Regions from separate parts of the Shewanella sp. WE21 genome, predicted to be linked through region 2. Evidence: predicted binding sites of a transcription regulator. Region 2 holds the regulator's gene; the other holds the start of a gene.
The links. The regulator LexA, encoded in region 2, represses DNA repair genes until DNA is damaged. The targets are predictions, from matches to a motif close to TACTGTATNNNNATACAGTA.
Positions count from the first base shown of each region.

Region 1: dinB (DNA polymerase IV) is a predicted target of LexA. The motif match lies at 3,755-3,774, and genes of this name have one in related genera.

Region 1 is NZ_CP023019.1:655,495-664,834, forward strand. It holds gene CKQ84_RS02760 (methyl-accepting chemotaxis protein) at 1-532, shown strand, start outside; gene CKQ84_RS02765 (DMT family transporter) at 686-1,618, opposite strand; gene CKQ84_RS02770 (LysR family transcriptional regulator) at 1,711-2,610, shown strand; gene dinB (DNA polymerase IV) at 2,655-3,731, opposite strand; gene bfr (bacterioferritin) at 3,935-4,402, opposite strand; gene bfr (bacterioferritin) at 4,412-4,885, opposite strand; gene nqrM ((Na+)-NQR maturation NqrM) at 5,139-5,363, opposite strand; gene CKQ84_RS02795 (FAD:protein FMN transferase) at 5,379-6,425, opposite strand; gene nqrF (NADH:ubiquinone reductase (Na(+)-transporting) subunit F) at 6,524-7,780, opposite strand; gene nqrE (NADH:ubiquinone reductase (Na(+)-transporting) subunit E) at 7,827-8,435, opposite strand; gene CKQ84_RS02810 (NADH:ubiquinone reductase (Na(+)-transporting) subunit D) at 8,441-9,073, opposite strand; gene CKQ84_RS02815 (Na(+)-translocating NADH-quinone reductase subunit C) at 9,073-9,340, opposite strand, start outside.
Region 2 is NZ_CP023019.1:1,585,756-1,595,095, forward strand. It holds gene CKQ84_RS06780 (VOC family protein) at 1-82, opposite strand, end outside; gene mtr (tryptophan permease) at 231-1,487, opposite strand; gene plsB (glycerol-3-phosphate 1-O-acyltransferase PlsB) at 1,487-3,910, opposite strand; gene lexA (transcriptional repressor LexA) at 4,071-4,691, shown strand; gene CKQ84_RS06800 (cell division inhibitor SulA) at 4,688-5,200, shown strand; gene coxB (cytochrome c oxidase subunit II) at 5,604-7,139, shown strand; gene ctaD (cytochrome c oxidase subunit I) at 7,149-8,741, shown strand; gene CKQ84_RS06815 (cytochrome c oxidase assembly protein) at 8,743-9,324, shown strand; gene CKQ84_RS06820 (cytochrome c oxidase subunit 3) at 9,321-9,340, shown strand, end outside.

The DNA of each region.
Region 1 (9,340 bases), 930 kb from region 2:
ACAGGAAGGCCAACATATTGGCCGCGTGCTTGAGGTGATTCAAGCCATTGCCGAACAGACGAATCTATTAGCCCTTAATGCTGCAATTGAAGCGGCGCGCGCGGGCGAACAAGGACGCGGCTTTGCAGTGGTTGCCGATGAAGTGCGATCCCTTGCCTCTAAGACTCACCAATCCACCGAAGAAATTAAATTAATGATCGCCAATGTGCAAAATGGCACTCAAAGCGCTGTGGCAGCGATTAATATCGGTAATGAAAAGGCTATCTCAAGCGTAGAAGCCGCCAGTAATGCCGGTGAAGCCTTAGCGCATATTGCAGAAATGGTCAGCCAAATTAGTGAGATGAACAATCAAATCGCCCTCGCGGCTAAAGCGCAAACCACTATGGCCAACGAGAGTCATCAGAATATTCAACACATTGCCGAACAGTCGGAGGAAAGTCTAAGAACCACTGATGAAATCTACGCAGCAAGCGTACAACTCTCGTCAATGGCGAGTAATCTCACGGCGCTGGTCAGCCGCTTTAAACTGTAATTTGTTGAGAGTGAAAGCTTTTATATAAGTTACCTTTTGTAAATCAGTGATGTTTGAAAGGTCCCCTCAAACGAATAAGGGAGCATAAACCTGTCGCAGTGATTATCTGAATTCAGGTGCTCCCTTATATTTAAACAGCAAAGCTAGCACAGATTAGCAGCGCTTAACCACTAAGCCTCTTGCCGCGCGTAAGTTGACTAACATGGGTAACATCAACGCAAGGATCACTATCAGCATCCCTACCAATTGAATTTCCGTCACCGCCTGCCCCATGGCTAACGCCGTTAATGCTGCAAAAACGGGCACGAGATTAAAAAAAATCGATGCCTTAGCGGGGCCAAGCGCCTTAACACCGTTAATCCAAAACAGATAACCGAGCACAGTGGCGAACAAACCTATGTAGAGCACGCTAGAAAAAGCCGTTGCCGACAGTTCCATCAACTCCAGCCAAGGGTGAAACTCACCGCGGCCAAGCCCAACCACGGACATAGACACACTGGCAGCTATCATACTCAGCAAGGTAAAGGGCAACACTGGCAACCAATGGCCGACCCGTTGCGAACAAATGGTATAACCACTCCACGCCAACATGCCGGCGGCAATCATCACATCACCTTGGTTAAAACTAAAGTTGAGCAACTGCTGCACACTACCGTTGGTGATCACTAGCAGTACGCCCGCCAATCCACCCACTAAGCTAAACACTTGTTGTCTGCTGAGCCATTCACGCTGTAATAGCGCATTGACGATTGAAGTCACCAGCGGGCTGAGCGCCATAATCAAGGCACCATTGGCAGCAGAGGTATGCTGCAGGCCATTAAATAACGCCAGATTTAAGCCGCCCACACCAATCACACCCACTAACGCTATGACAATATATTGCGCCAAACTCAATTTGGGCCAAACCTGACGAGTAAAAACGATATATAACGCTAGAGTCACAGCCGCAATGGTAAAACGCCAGAAGACGAGGGATTCTCCTGACATCTCCTCCAGCACTCGCTTAGCAATAGGAAACACACTGCCCCAGCTAAAAACGCAAATCAGTAGACAAACGAATGTCATGTAAGGTGTATGGGATTTCATATCGGCCTCTAGGGAGGTAATTGGGATTGAGCTTAGTTTATAAGTTTCATATATTATTAAAACCAACAAGATTGAGAGCTTAAATTCCAAATATGAAACTTAATTATTCCTTAGACGATATGCGCTTATTTTGGGTGGTGGCACAGCAAGGGAGTTTTAAGCTCGCGGCGCAGCACTTAGGCATTCCACCTTCAACCTTAAGCCGTCGAATCAATCTGTTAGAACAATCCTTAGGTCTGCGTTTACTGCACAGAGACGCCCATAGAGTCAACCTTACCGCCACAGGTCAGCGGTATCTCGAACGCTGCGGCCCGCTATTTATCGAGTTAAACCAGGTATCTGGTGAGTTGCATGCGGATAAACATCAAGCGGTTGGCAAATTGCGGATCTCGGCGCCCATCAATACAACCTATCGCTGGCTAGGTGAATCACTCAACGCCTTCCAACGGCATTATCCCAATATTGATATCGATTTAAGTCTGTCGAACATGAATATCGATGTCAGTGAAAACGCCATCGATATCGCCTTTCGAGTGGGCGAACCTAAAGATCCCGATTGGATTGCAAGGCCACTTACCACGATTAGCTTTGTACTTTGCACCAGCACATCGGCAACGCAGTGGCATGCGCTGCAATCCATTGAAGAGCTGGATCAGCATCCGGTTATCATCGCCAAGCCCACAAAAACGTGGCGTTTACAGCACAATAGCACAGGGCAAAATGTCGAGTTTGAACCAAGGGGGAATATCAAATTAGCCGTCGATGATATGGCGATTGCCTGTCAGGCCGTGGTGGCGGGGCTTGGGATTGGACTCATACCCATCAGCATGGCGAGTGAACAGATACGAAGTGGCAAACTCATTCAAATACTGCCCGAGTGGCAAGGTATTCCGCGTACCGCCTACTTGATGTATCGCGATCGGGACAACCTGCCCTTACGAGTCAGACTGTTAATTGATTTTATGTTGGCGAATCCACCCGAGGCTTATTGAGCCAATGCAGGCATGAGTCTGCGGCTTATCGACTCAATAAACGGCTAGAGTGCTAAATCCAGCTGAGTCTGGCCGTTTAAGCTTGTGGCGACGACAAGAGTAGAATCAGTAAGGCCAACTGAAATCCCCAATAGACGAATGCCGCGGCCTTCTTGCCTTTCCATAGCCTGTGCGAGTAGCTCATAGAACATTACAATCGAGACTTCATCGCTCCGGTGCTCAATTGTAGTCTGCTTGAAATCGTTAAACTTAAGTTTGACCACCTGTTTATGTATTTTGCGTTCCTTAGCACTGCGACTTAAACGCAACGACAGTTCTTGGATCAAACTCGGCATCACCTGCTGGCACTGCTCTAAGCTATAAATATCCTTTGCTAATGTGGTTTCAACCCCCACTGATTTGCGCTCTCTGTCGGCAGAAATCCCCCGTTCATCTATGCCTTGGGAACGCTCAATCAACACACCACCAAACTTACCGAATCGCGCTAAGAGCTCAGGTTTAGAATAAGCTTGCACATCACCACAGGTATTGAGCCCGAGCGAAGAGAGCTTTTCTGCGGTGACTTTACCAACACCGGGAATTTTACGCAGCGATAAGGTCTTAACAAACTCAGAAAGCGTCTCTGGCGTAATGACATATTGGCCGTTTGGCTTGTTCAGATCCGAGGCGACCTTAGCTAAAAATTTTACTGGCGCGATACCCGCCGATGCGGTTAAACCCGTTTCGGCTAAGATATCGCGACGAATCGCTTGGGCAATCAAGGTCGCAGAGCCCTTATAATGTTGGCACTCACTCACATCCAAATAAGCTTCATCTAAGGAAAGCGGCTCAATTAATTGGGTATAGCGGGAAAATATTTCACGAATTTGTAGCGACACTTCTTTGTAAACTTGCATCCGACCCGGAACTAAAATCAGCTCAGGGCACAACTTAAAGGCATAAGCCGTTGCCATTGCTGAACGTACACCGAATTTACGTGCCTCGTAACTGCAAGTGCTGATAACACCGCGACGGTCGCTACTGCCACCCACGGCTAAAGGCTTGCCACGGTACTCAGGAAAGTCGCGCATTTCCACTGCAGCAAAATAGCAGTCCATATCGATATGAATAATTTTTCGCACGTTGAATTCCTCCAACGCCAAAATACTGTATATAAAAACAGTAATCAAGTATTCCTGATAGATTTGGGGCCAATAAGATGTGGCCTAGCGCTGAAAAAGAGAACAAGACAAGTGTGAGGAACAACAGACATGCTTAATAACTGAGTTTCCTAGGCCATTACACTCAGTGGCCTAGGTATTTACTCAACCTAACAATCTAAGGCTCACATCTTAGTTTGCAGGTAGTTTTGCAGCCCAACACGGTCGATAAGCCCAAGTTGTTTTTCGAGCCAATACATATGGTCAGACTCTGTATCGTCGAGTAATACTTCAAGGATTTCGCGGGTCTGGTAATCTTGCTTCTGCTCACACAGTGCAATCACTTTGCGCAAATCGTCCGCGACCTTGTATTCGTAGGCGAGATCATTACGTAGCATTTCTTCTACATCTTTACCTATGTTCAATGCCTCACGGGCGGCAACATTGGGTGTACCTTCGAGGAATAAAATGCGCTGCACTAATTTGGCTGCATGGGCTTTCTCATCATCTGACTCATGGGCGATACGCTCATAGAGTTCATTCAGGCCCCAATCTTCATACATATGGGCATGGACAAAATACTGATCCATTGCCGAGAGTTCTCCCGTTAGGAGTCGATTTAACGCATCGATGACGTCTTTATCGCCTTTCATATCTTGCTCCTATTGGTCGCTAATTTGCGATTGTAGATAATTTTGAATACCGGTTAGCGTAATGAGCTCTTGCTGCGACTCGAGCCAATCTAAGTGCTCTTCTTCGTCTTCGAGAATATCTTCCAGCAGATCGCGGCTCACATAGTCCTGTTCGGCTTCACACAAGCTAATCGCATCACGCAGCAATGTAAGCTGCTCTTGCACCATGGCCAGATCGCAGTCGAGCATCTCTTGGCTATGTTCACCAATGCGAAGTTTTTCGAGTTGTTGCAGATTAGGCAGACCTTCCAAAAACAGCACTCGCTCGATGAGCTTATCGGCGTGCTTCATATCTTGGATGGATTTTTTGTATTCGACGTGGTTTAACTTCTCTAAGCCCCAATGTTTAAACATGCGGGCATGGAGGAAATATTGATTGATGGCGGTCAACTCACAGGTAAGCACCCGATTCAGTTGCCCAACCACTTTAGGATGACCTTTCATAAGTTACTATCCTCGGTAAGCGTGAAAAGATTGATCTAAATCAAGCTTCTAGCCTAGTACAATTTATCGACCAACTCAAATTATCTTTATATTTCACTCACTTAATGATGAAAAGCATTCTCATTCCTGCTTAGATTAACTTGCTATCCCACTCTAATCCCAAGGATAAATCTCAAATGATTAACCCGTGTAAGAAAATACGAAGTAAAAAAATAGCCCCCTAAATCGGAGGCTATGATCGAATCAAGACTATTTAGATAATGCGGTCTTTCGTTAACTTCTCACGACGCGCTTCTTCAGCGGCCATACGACGTTTACGTTTGTCACAAGGGTCATCACAATCACACGCTTTCTCAATCCCTAGAACACCTAAACCGCCACAACTTCCTTCAACGGCTTTGCGCTTGATGAGATAACCAATCGACATGAGCAAAAAGAAGACTAACAAGATCACAAATGCCGCAATAAAAGAGGTCATGGTTTACTCCAAAAACTAAATAAGGAAAGGCTTGAAGGCGTCGCTGTAATAAACCTTAAATCCGTCGCCTTGCTTTTCGATTAGCATTATCGCCAAGTGTTCCTTCTTGGCAAGCTCCAATGATGCTTCTGTGCCCAAAACCATCATGGCCGTCGCAAAACCGTCGGCCGTCATACAATTTTGATGCAATACAGTCACGGATGCTAACTTATGATTTATCGGCAAACCAGTACGCGGATCGATTATATGCGTAAAACGTTGGCCGTCTTCTTCATAATAATTACGATAGTCACCAGAGGTCGCCATCGCCATAGTACCAGGTGCAATAACCTGCTGTACGGCTTCAGAGCCATCATTGGTCGGTTGCTCTATAGCAACACGCCAAGAGCTTCCATCACCTTTGGCACCTTTGATACTCAGTTCGCCACCAATTTCAACTAAATACCCAGTCGCATGGTATTTATCAAGAATAGAAGCGATTTTATCAACCCCAAATCCCTTCGCGATTGATGATAAATCTACATATAAATGGGTGTTGTGCTTACTTAGACGATTGCCTTCAATGGAAAGTTCACTAATCCCTGTTTTGGCTTTAGCCGCATCAATATCAGCCTGTGTCGGAACTTTCGTTGGACGCTTATCAGGTCCAAAACCCCACAGATTAACTAAAGGACCTAAGGTAATATCAAGTGCCTTATCAGTCACTTGATATAAACGTATTCCCTCTTGCACCACTTTTATGGTATCCGGTGAGACTTCAACGCTTTGCTCCAATGGCAATTGGTTGAAACGGGATAATTCTGAATTAGGCCGATAGGTCGACATCTGGTCATTGACTAGCTCAAGGGCTAAATCAATTTCCGCTTGAAGTAACTGCGCCGTCGGCATCTGCTCATTCGGGACGACTTTAATGTGATAAGTCGTGCCCATAGTGCTGCCGGCCAACGAAATGACTTCGTTTTGCTTTGAACAGGCTGAAACAAAAAAGGCCAGTCCCACGAGGACTAGCCAGTTAAATGAATACTTTAACGCTGAGGTATTGATCTTTAAGGTCTGAAACATAGTGACCTACTACTCTTATTTGGGCCCTTAAATGCAAAAGTTGCAGATGAAAGGTTAACCTCAACATCTGCAACTTTTCTATCTAGGACTAATGAACATTAGCCGCCGAAGTCATCCAACAGGATGTTTTCGTCTTCGACACCAAGATTTTTCAACATACCAATGACCGCAGCGTTCATCATTGGAGGTCCACACATGTAGAACTCACAATCTTCTGGAGCATCATGGTTTTTCAGATAGTTTTCATACAATACGTTATGAATAAAACCTGTGTAACCATCCCAGTTATCCTCTGGTTGAGGATCTGAAAGTGCCACATGCCATACGAAGTTATCATTCTCAGCCGCTAGGCCGTCGAAATCTTCTACGTAGAACATTTCACGCTTAGAACGTGCACCGTACCAGAAGCTCATCTTACGTTTAGACTGAAGACGCTTCAGTTGGTCGAAGATATGTGAACGCATTGGCGCCATACCCGCACCACCGCCGATAAACACCATTTCTGCATCGGTATCTTTCGCGAAGAATTCACCGAATGGGCCAGAAATTGTCACTTTATCGCCAGCTTTTAAGCTCCAAATGTAAGATGACATCTTACCGCAAGGCAGAGTCAAGTTACGTGGTGGAGGCGTAGCAATACGCACGTTCAGCATAATAATGCCGAACTCTTCTGGGTAGTTAGCCATTGAGTATGCACGGATAGTTTCTTCATCAACCTTAGATTCAAGATTGAAGAAACCGAAGTGTTCCCAGTCGCCACGGTATTGTGCAGGTACATCAAAATCTGCATATTTAATATGATGAGCTGGTGCTTCGATTTGAATATAACCGCCAGCACGGAATGGTACAGACTCGCCATCAGGAATTTGCAGCTTCAGTTCTTTAATGAAAGTGGCTTTGTTATCGTTAGAGATAACTTCACATTCCCATTTCTTGATACCGAAGATTTCTTCGTCAAGCTCGATTTCCATATCGTTCTTAACGTTAACCTGACAAGAAAGACGACAACCTTTACGGGCATCACCTTTGCTGATGTGGTCAAGTTCCGTTGGCAGAATATCGCCGCCGCCAGACTTAATCACCACGCGGCATTGACCACATGAGCCACCGCCACCACACGCACTCGATACGAAGATACCGCTGTTAGCCAAAACGCCTAACAACTTACCGCCCGCACCGGTTGTAATCGCTTTTTCAGGATCGTCATTAATGCCGATCGTGATGTCACCACTAGCCACTAACTTAGACTTAGCGAATAAAATCACTAATACCAAGATGAGGACGATAGCAGTAAACATACTCACACCGAGGTAAACCTCGAGCGGAGTAGATTTAAAAATACCAAGAATATCCATTAACTTATCCTTAGAAGGTCCAATTCAAGAAGCCGTTATGTGTCTCTTACAGAGACACACCTGAAAACGACATGAAACCTAAGGCCATCAAACCAGCGGTGATAAAGGTAATCCCTAAACCACGTAGGCCGTTAGGCACGTCGGCATACTTCAGCTTCTCACGGATACCGGCCATCAATACGATAGCTAATGCCCAACCCACTCCTGAGCCGAAACCAAACACCACACTCTCGCCTAGCTTGTAGTCACGCTCAACCATGAATGATACCGCACCGAAAATCGCGCAGTTCACTGTGATCAAAGGTAAGAAAATACCTAATGCGTTGTACAAAGGTGGAAAGTACTTGTCCAGTGCCATTTCCAGAATTTGAACCAAAGCCGCAATCACACCGATAAAGGTAATGAATTTCAAGAAGCTTAAGTCAGCTTCAGGTGCGCCAGCCCAAGCAAGTGCACCAGGAGCTAGCAGCCCTTGATAGATAACTTGGTTTGCTGGGACAGAGATAGTTAACACTACAACTACCGCAATCCCTAGGCCCATGGCTGTAGTGACTTTCTTAGACACAGCCAAGAAAGTACACATACCTAGGAAGAAGGCCAGTGCCATGTTTTCAATGAAAACAGAGCGAATTAACAGGCTAATATAATGTTCCATCGCACTTACCCTTTTGCTTCAACTTGCTCTGGCTTATAGGTACGAATAATCCAAATCAAAACACCGATCAGGAAGAACGCACTCGGAGGCAGTAGTAGCAGACCGTTTGGTTGGTACCAGCCGCCATCAGAGATCTTGTGCAGGATTTCAACACCGAACAGAGAACCGTTACCAAACAGTTCACGTACGAAGCCAACAGCTAACAGAATTGCACCGTAACCTAAACCGTTACCGATACCATCCATAAAGCTCATCATTGGCGGTGTTTTCATCGCGTAGGCTTCGGCACGACCCATTACGATACAGTTCGTAATAATCAGACCGACGAATACCGACAGCTGCTTAGAGATCTGATAAGCATAAGCCTGCAGCAATTGGTCAACCACGATTACCAAAGAGGCAATAATGGTCATCTGTACGATAATACGCACACTGCTTGGAATATGATTACGGATCATTGAGATAAACAGGTTCGAAAACGCAGTTACCGCAGTTAACGCCAACGCCATTACCAGTGCAGTTTCGAGCTTGCTCGTTACCGCTAATGCACTACATACACCAAGTACTTGTAAAGCAATCGGGTTGTTGTTGACTATAGGTCCGGTCAGAACCTGTTTCAGTTCTTTAGCGTCAGACATTAGTTGAGACCTCCATTGCGTGCTTTTTCAATGAAACTCGCAAAACCTTCTTTACCCAACCAGAATGTCAGTGAATGTTGTACACCGTTACTCGTTAAGGTTGCGCCAGATAATGCATCTACACCGTACTCAGTGCTAGCAACAGTTGGGTTTTTCGTTACGCTGATAGCGAGTTTACCTTGCTCATCAAATAACTTTTTGCCATGCCATTTCGCTTTCCACTGAGCATTTTGCACTTCGCCACCTAAGCCCGGCGTTTCGCCGTGC
Region 2 (9,340 bases):
AAAATGCTGTAGCTCCCTGCCAATCATGGCTTGCAAGTTCAACCCAACATGCATGTCCTTGTGCGTACTGAGTCATTTTCATTATCAGCTCCTTTGTTTTAACAATCATTCGAGTTAAGCCTGAGTTTGTATTTCTGTCCAGTATTCAGGTTAAAAAGATCTGTAAGACAAAACTCAACCGCTAAAGACAAAAAAGCCCTCACATGGAGGGCTTAAATCATCACAACAAATTAGGAATATTGCGGCAGTAAATTTGCCATCGCGAGCAGATGACATGCACCCGTGACTATGCCAAATAACACCACAAGAATAATCAGCGGTGTACCGCCTATCACTCTAAAACCTGTGCTATCGGGGAACAACTGCCGCGATTTATAGGCCATCAGCGCCGGGACGATTACCGCCCACACTGTCGCCGCTAATGCCGCAAAGCCAATCGCTACTAAGAAGCCATCGGGAAACAGTAATCCTAAAATCGTTGGCGGCACAAAGGTCACTAACGCGGTTTTCATTCGGCCAGAGCGTGAATCATCAAAACCAAACAAATCAGCAAGATAATCGAACAGACCTAAGGTCACCCCTAAGAAAGATGAAGCCACGGCTAAGTTAGCAAACAGGGTCAACATACTGTTTAACCAGCTACTCGCCATCACCTCAGACAAAGCGCCCACCAACACACCCATATTGCCGCCTTGGGCAATAATGTCGATAAACTGGCTGCGGGGAATATTGCCCATAGTCGCCACTAACCAACAGACATAAATCACCAGCGCGATAAAGGTGCCGACGAAAATCGCCTTGATAATGGTGGAGGAATCTTTGCCGTAATACTTCACTAAGCTGGGGACGTTACCATGGTAACCAAAGCTAGCGAGACCAAAGGGCAGCGCCGCCCACAGATAAGGTGAAAAGCTGTTATTACCATCGGGTTCGAGCAACTTAGTCACATCAATTTCGATCAATAAATTGCCGATAGCGAGGAAGAAGGTAATGATCATACCGCCGAGCATAATCGTGGTAATCCGATCCACGGCTTTAGTACTGATCAATACTATACTCGCCAATACTATGGCAAACACCAGCCCTGCCACGCTTTGCGGTAACTCAATTCCCATGCCCTGCAAGCTGTGATTCACAATCGAACCACCGCCGCTGATATAGGCATAGGTCAAAATATACAACACGAAAGCGATAGAAACGCCGTTCACTATCCGCCAAAACTGCCCAAGAGTTTGCTTGCTTAAGGTATCGAAGCTAGCACCGGGTTCGAAATGTAAATTGGTTTCGAGCAACAATAAGCCCGACATCAACATGCAAAACCAAATACCCAATAACATTAAAATCGAATAGCCAAACCACATACCTGCACCGACCACGGGCAGAGAAAACATCCCAGCACCTACGGTCGTGCCAGCAATAATCATGGCACCACCAAGCAAGGACTTACCTGCGGGCTTATGCTTAGCCGCATTCATATGATTTGCCATTAAACTGTGTGCTCCGCGGTGACACTCGCCACTATCGTTTGTCTCACTGACGGACGTAATAAGCTATTGGCCTGATCTCGTATGCGATTGATATTGGACTTATCTTCACTATCCGCCAGATATCCCAATTCTTTGAGCTTCACGCTCAAAGTACCGTAGAGTTTTTTATCGTAGAATTCAGGCGCGGTAATACCATGTAAAGCCCCTAAACGCTGGGCGAGTAAATGGCTCTCAGACTCAAGTTCTGAGCGCTCCATCTTAGGTCTGTTCGCTAACAGATTGAAAATAATAGCGTAGCGTTGCAAAGTTTCACTCACTGAACTGGCTAACAACAATAATTGGCTTGAGTGCTCAGGCACGACAGCTAAAGTATCTGTCTCAACTACTAAACCTTGCCCAATCAGGAAATCCAGTACTTGCTCAACATAGGCTGGTAAGTCTTTAATTCCCATGAAGAGTTCGGCTTTCAGCAGTGGATAAAAATCGGCAACGATTGAAACCACTTGCTGGCGCAGGATCTGTTCATTGTGGGTTAAACAACTCGCAATTAATGAAGGAACAATAAATAAGTGAATGATATTGTTACGATAGTAAGTCATAGACACAGCCTGACTCGCTTCGATAGACACTATTTCCCCTAAAGGATCGGCACTAACAACAAACTTGTTCAGCTCTAAACCTTGCTGCACTAAATGCTTACCATCACCTTCGGCAACAGATGTATAAGAAGTGTAAGGCACTTTTTTGAGTAGGGTCAGATACAAATCAAGCTGACGCTCCAGCAGACTACGTTCTAAGGCGTTTTGATCTGTCGCCAGTAAAACTAAGCTAGTCAAAGTCACCGAACTCGCGGCTGCGGCATCATTGATACGCGTCATCACCCGATTAGCCAGCACGTTTACCGCTGGCGTTAACCAACTTGGTTTCTGCTCGGGATCATCGGCCAACTCAGCACGCCAGTTTGGCGCACGCTCATTTAAGAAATTTTGCAGGGTAATAGGCTCGCCAAAATTCACATAACCTTGGCCAAAATTACCTAATTTGCGAATGGCACCGAACACCTGCCACACAGATTCTTTTTTCTTTTTCTTACCGCTTAACTCTTTATGGTAAGTCGCCACTTCCATCACATGGTCATAGCCTAAATACACAGGCACAAGTGTGACAGGACGTTCAATACCGCGCAGTACGCTGTTCATCGTCATGGCGATCATGCCAGTTTTCGGCGCCAACAGACGGCCAGTACGTGAACGGCCACCTTCGGAGAAGTATTCCACCGAATAACCTTTAGCAAACAGCTGGTCTAAATACTCACGAAATACTGCGGTGTACAGCTTATTGCCATTAAAACTACGGCGGATAAAGAAGGCACCACCGCGACGGAACATAGGTCCCGCGGGCCAGAAATTGAGGTTAATGCCGGCAGCAATGTGCGGCGGAACCATGCCTTGATAATACAAAATATACGATAACAGCAGGTAATCCATGTGGCTGCGATGGCAAGGCACATAAACAATTTCGTGGCCATCGTGGTGCAGCTGGCGAACTTGCTCGGCGCCTTTAATGTTAATCCCGCTGTAAAGCTTGTTCCACAGCCAAGTTAAGAAACGCTCGGCAATACGCACTAAACTATCTGAGTAATCGGCAGCGATTTCATCGAGATACTCAATAGCCGTCTCGCGCGCTTGGGTCTCAGAAATCTTTTTACTGGCGGCTTCTTCTTGAATCGCTTTGCGCAGCGACTCAGATTTGAGCAACGAATGAAACAGTGCTTGGCGGTTTGGCAGCACAGGCCCTGTCATTACCTTACGTTGACGACGGAAATGCACGCGCGCAACCCGCGCTAACTTATGGGCAATCCCCATGTCGGTGCCATGTTCGTCAGCCATGTAACGCAGGGATACGGCATTCGAAAACTGCACGAAGTTATGTCGACCTAAGAACAGAATCATCAAGCACTTGCGTAGCCAAGTCGGGTTTTCCCGCTCAAATACGGCCGCCTTCATAGTGTCGTCTTCTTTCCCTGGCGTGCGACCCCAATACAAACTCACGGGCACCAGTTGAATATCCAATTCAGGACGTTCCTTATGCACGGCTAACAAACGCATAAAGCATTCGAGGAAAGGCTCATTACCAGCACGTTCGCCAAACAGTGGCTTACGCCCTTGAAGACAGACAACCCGAGGCGCAGTCACACCATTAGCCACTAGAGGCTCATAAGGGCTTGGTAAACCTAACTTAGCCGTTATTTCGCTCAAAGCAGCTATGTCACTAAGGGATTCTGTTTTCATCACATAAACAAGGGGTCTGGAAGCATCCAGATTCAGATCGGCAAAGGGATCCTGAGGCACCACAATAGTGTGCACTAAGTGTTTTTGGATCCAACGTAATGATTTCAACCAAAGAGAGTCGTGTTTAGGCATTATTCTTATGCAATTAAGTGCGTTTACTAGCCCGATAGAATACCAGACTATGGGCAATATTCGCTAATTCTCTCCAACATAGCTAAAAAGTGGTTAATACTTGCGCTGCAAACAATACTGTATATACTAACAGTAACTGTATAGAAAAACAGGAAACACCATGAGACCTTTGACGCCACGCCAAGCTGAAATTTTAGAGCTAATTAAACGAAATATTGCCGATACTGGCATGCCACCCACTCGGGCAGAAATCGCAACCCGTTTAGGTTTTAAGAGCGCCAATGCGGCTGAAGAACATCTTAAAGCGTTGGCAAAAAAGGGCTGCATTGAGATCATGCCAGGCACATCTCGAGGCATTCGTCTGCCTGCGGAAATCGAAGATTTGACTGAAACAGGTTTACCGCTCATCGGCCAAGTGGCCGCGGGTGAACCTATCCTCGCCCAAGAACATGTTGAACAGTACTACCAAGTCGACCCAAGCATGTTTCATCCCGCCGCCGATTTTTTACTGCGAGTAAAAGGCGACAGCATGAAAAATATCGGCATTCTCGAAGGTGATTTGCTGGCAGTTCATAAAGTAGAACAAGCTAGAAATGGTCAAGTGGTTGTCGCTAGAGTCGATGACGATGTCACTGTTAAACGTTTCGAAAAAAAAGGTAATGTAGTCTATCTACATGCCGAAAATGAAGATTACTCCCCGATTAAAGTGGATTTAGGCTTCCAAAGTTTAACAATTGAAGGACTCGCCGTCGGTGTGATCCGTAATGGAGATTGGCTATGAATAAACTACTTGGCAATGCCCCCCGCCATCCGGGCTTGTGGCTCGATGAAGTCCGTGATGCCGACTATGACTGGCACCATGCGCCCATCGCCTGCATGCCAACTAAGACTCAAGGTCGCCAAGAATTAATTCATCTGAGTGCACAACTCGCTCAGTTAAGCCAACAGGGCCGTTGGTTAGTGCTCATCAACCCTCCAAGTATTGGCTACAAGCAAATGCTCGCCAGCGCAGGTGTGCGTATGGATAGAGTTTTGCTGGTACATGCTAAAGATGAAGTCGAAACCCTGTGGGCGATGGAGAAAGCCCTGACAAGTGGTACGTCCAGTGCAGTCATTACTTGGACTCAATCATTGGATGCGCGGGATAATCGACGCCTACAAATCGTGGCTAAAAGTGCCCGAGCTATGGGCATAGTGCTTGAAGACGTAAACAGTCACTTACATGCCGACGTACGCATTGAGCAAGGCAATCTCTTCGGTCAGCAATCTTTTTTTAGCTCTGTACACTAAATATTCATTTAATTTTTTACCTTGAAAGCCGCCTCACCTATGAATGTGAGGCTTTTTTTTGGCAATTTTTCAGATAATTAGATAAATAAGTGATCTTGATCAATATTTAAACAGCAAGTATGGTTGGTTAAGTCGGTGATGATATATCACCTTCCGTGGTCAATGAATCGAGTATTTATCGAACTCGAAGCGCCACTAAAAATAGAGAACAGATTTATTTCAGCAGTATGTGCCAGCGTGGCTAATTACCAGCAGTAACAATACTTGATTAAAAGTAACAGCCGCCAACGCACGTTGAAGTCAAAAAAGCTTTTTTGGGAACTGAAGAGTTTGCATAGAGTTGAGACTTACTGTGTTGCTCTTCTTTGTAGTTGCTATTCGCAATTGGCAGAGGAGAAGTCTTGTGAAGCAATTGTTGTATTGTTTACTCGTGGTGCTTTTCGCACCACCGTTGACCGCCGCGGACATGCGGTTCAACATGACCCCTGGCGTGACCGAGATCAGTGGCAAGGTTTATCACTTGCACATGACCATCTTGTATATCTGCTGCGCAATAGGCCTAGTGGTCTTTGGCGTCATGATTTACGCCATGATCAACCACAGAAAATCCAAAGGCGCTGTCGCGTCCCACTTTCACGAAAGCACTAAAGTTGAAATCGCTTGGACGATTCTGCCATTTATCATTTTGATCTTAATGGCGATTCCAGCGACAAAAACTTTAATCGCAATGGAAGATCCCAGCAACGCCGATCTCACCGTAAAAGTCACGGGTTCACAATGGAAATGGCATTACAGCTATTTCGATCAAGATATTGATTTTTATAGCATACTGACAACACCCAGAGCACAAATCGAAGGCACCGAAACCAAGGGTGAAAACTATCTATTGGAAGTCGATAAACCGCTCGTTCTACCGATAAACCGCAAAATCCGCTTTCTGATGACTTCAGAGGATGTCATCCATTCTTGGTGGGTACCCGCCTTTGCAATTAAGAAAGATGCCAACCCTGGATTTATCAATGAAGCTTGGACTCGCATCGACAAACCCGGCATTTACCGTGGTCAATGCGCCGAGCTCTGCGGTAAAGACCATGGTTTTATGCCTATCGTAGTACAAGCGTTACCCGAAGCCGAGTTTGAGGCTTGGGTCACAGAGCAGAAACAAGCTGCAGGTGCTGCGGCTGAAGCCGCTCAAGCCGCTTTATCACAAACCCTAAGTAAAGAAGAGTTGATGACTCAAGGTGAACAAGTTTACCTCGGGCACTGCGCAGCCTGCCACCAGCCCAATGGCGAAGGGTTGCAAGGCGTATTTCCGCACCTTAAAGGTAGCCCGATTGCAACGGGACCACTCAGCGGTCACCTTGAAATTGTGCTCAACGGTAAAACGGGTACAGCCATGCAAGCGTTTAGTAAGCAATTGACCGCACAAGAAATCGCGGCAGTGACTACCTACGAGCGTAATGCTTGGGGCAATAATACTGGCGATGCAGTGCAAGCCAAAGACGTCAACGAGTACATGAACGGCAATTCTGCACAAACATCCGCCGCGGTACCAAGCGGTACAACCCCGACACCCGCGCCTGCAAAAGACGTCTCAGCTGCAGTAGATCCCGCAAGCCTCTCCACACTCAGCCATGACGCCCTCATGGCCGAAGGTGAAACTGTCTACGCGACCTTCTGTGCTGCCTGCCATCAAGTGACAGGTGCAGGAATACCACCCGCCTTCCCCGCGCTAGTGGGTAGCGCTATCGCCATTGGACCAGTCGCCAATCACATCGATATTGTGATGCACGGTAAAACAGGCACGGCTATGCAGGCATTTGGCAAACAGCTTAGCCCACAACAACTTGCAGCAGTCATTACCTATGAACGCAATGCTTGGGGCAACAATACCGGCGATACAGTGCAACCTGCTGATATCGCAAGTCATGGACAGTAGGGGATAATGATGAGCACAACGACTCAAGATCAAACCGCAGCCCATGATGACCATCATCATGGTGCGCCAAAGGGCATCATGCGCTGGCTGCTAACCACCAACCATAAAGATATAGGTACTTTGTATTTATGGTTCAGCTTCATTATGTTCTTAACCGGTGGCGCTATGGCCATGGTGATCCGCGCTGAACTCTTTCAACCTGGATTACAATTGGTCGAGCCCAACTTTTTCAACCAAATGACAACTGTTCATGGGCTGATCATGGTATTCGGTGCGGTAATGCCAGCCTTTACAGGGCTCGCTAACTGGCTGATCCCTATGATGATAGGGGCGCCCGATATGGCGCTGCCACGGATGAATAACTGGAGTTTTTGGATACTCCCCTTCGCCTTTACTATTCTTCTCAGTTCGCTATTTATGGAAGGTGGCGGACCTAACTTTGGTTGGACCTTCTACGCACCACTATCAACAACTTATAGCCCAGATAGCACGGCGCTCTTTGTATTTTCTATTCATATCATGGGGATAAGTTCGATCATGGGCGCGATCAACGTGATTGTGACCATAGTGAATTTACGCGCGCCAGGCATGACATGGATGAAGTTACCATTGTTTGTCTGGACTTGGCTTATCACGGCATTCCTACTGATCGCGGTTATGCCCGTACTCGCGGGCGCAGTGACTATGGTGCTGACAGATAAGTTTTTCGGCACGAGTTTCTTCGATGCGGCTGGCGGCGGCGATCCTGTGATGTTCCAGCATATTTTCTGGTTCTTCGGCCACCCTGAAGTCTACATCATGATCTTGCCGTCCTTTGGCATCATCTCTGCCATAGTCCCCGCCTTCAGTCGTAAACCCTTATTTGGCTATGCATCCATGGTTTATGCTACGGCTAGTATTGCAATTCTGTCGTTCCTCGTATGGGCGCACCATATGTTCACCACAGGTATGCCAGTGTTTGCCGAGCTGTTCTTCATGTATTGCACTATGTTGATTGCAGTGCCAACTGGGGTGAAAGTGTTTAACTGGGTTGCCACTATGTGGCGCGGCTCACTCAGTTTCGAAACGCCCATGCTGTTTGCTGTAGCCTTTATCATACTCTTCACTATTGGCGGTTTTTCGGGATTAATGCTCGCCATTACACCCGCCGACTTCCAGTACCACGATACTTATTTTGTTGTGGCACATTTCCATTATGTACTCGTAACTGGTGCGATTTTCTCCATCATGGCAGCGGCCTATTACTGGCTACCTAAGTGGACGGGACACATGTACAACGAACGACTGGGACAATGGCATTTCTGGTGCTCGGTGATTTCAGTCAATGTGCTATTTTTCCCGATGCATTTCCTTGGGCTGGCAGGAATGCCAAGGCGTATCCCTGACTACTCGATTCAATTTGCCGATGTTAATCAAATCGTCTCGATTGGTGGGTTCGCCTTCGGCTTATCGCAATTGATTTTCTTAGTATTAGTAATTAAGTGCATCCGTGGCGGCGAAAAAGCCCCCGCTAAACCTTGGGAAGGTTCCGAGGGTTTAGAGTGGACATTGCCAAGCCCTGCACCTTACCACTCCTTCACGACACCACCTGAGGTGAAATGAAATGGCAACCCAACACCAGCAAGATAAACCTAAGTCAAATCGTAAACTTATCAGCATGTTAGTTATCGGCTGTATTGGAATGTTTGGCTTTGGATTCGCGCTGGTGCCGCTCTACGATGTGTTGTGCGAGCAACTCGGTATCAATGGAAAACCCTCCAATACCGCGAGTAGTTATCAAGCAATCACAGTAGATACAAGCCGAATAGTGACTGTGGAATTTATTTCTCAGGTACAAACAGGCATGCCATGGACATTTGCGCCACAAACCAAACGGCTCGAAGTTCACCCTGGCGAGCTAATCCATACGGCATTTTTGGCGCGCAATATGTCCGCTAAAGCAACGATTGGCCAAGCGATACCTTCAGTTTCGCCCGGCCAAGGTGCCGCTTATTTTAATAAAACAGAATGCTTTTGCTTTAATCAACAACCCTTAGCGGCGGACACTAGCGCTGAGCTGCCGCTCATTTTCTATGTGGATCCTCAGTTACCTGAGTCTATCCACACTCTGACCCTCTCTTACACTCTCTACGACATTACCGACAAGCAGTTAGCGTCTGCCATAGAGCAAGGAGCTGCAAAATGACAACGAAACATCAGTC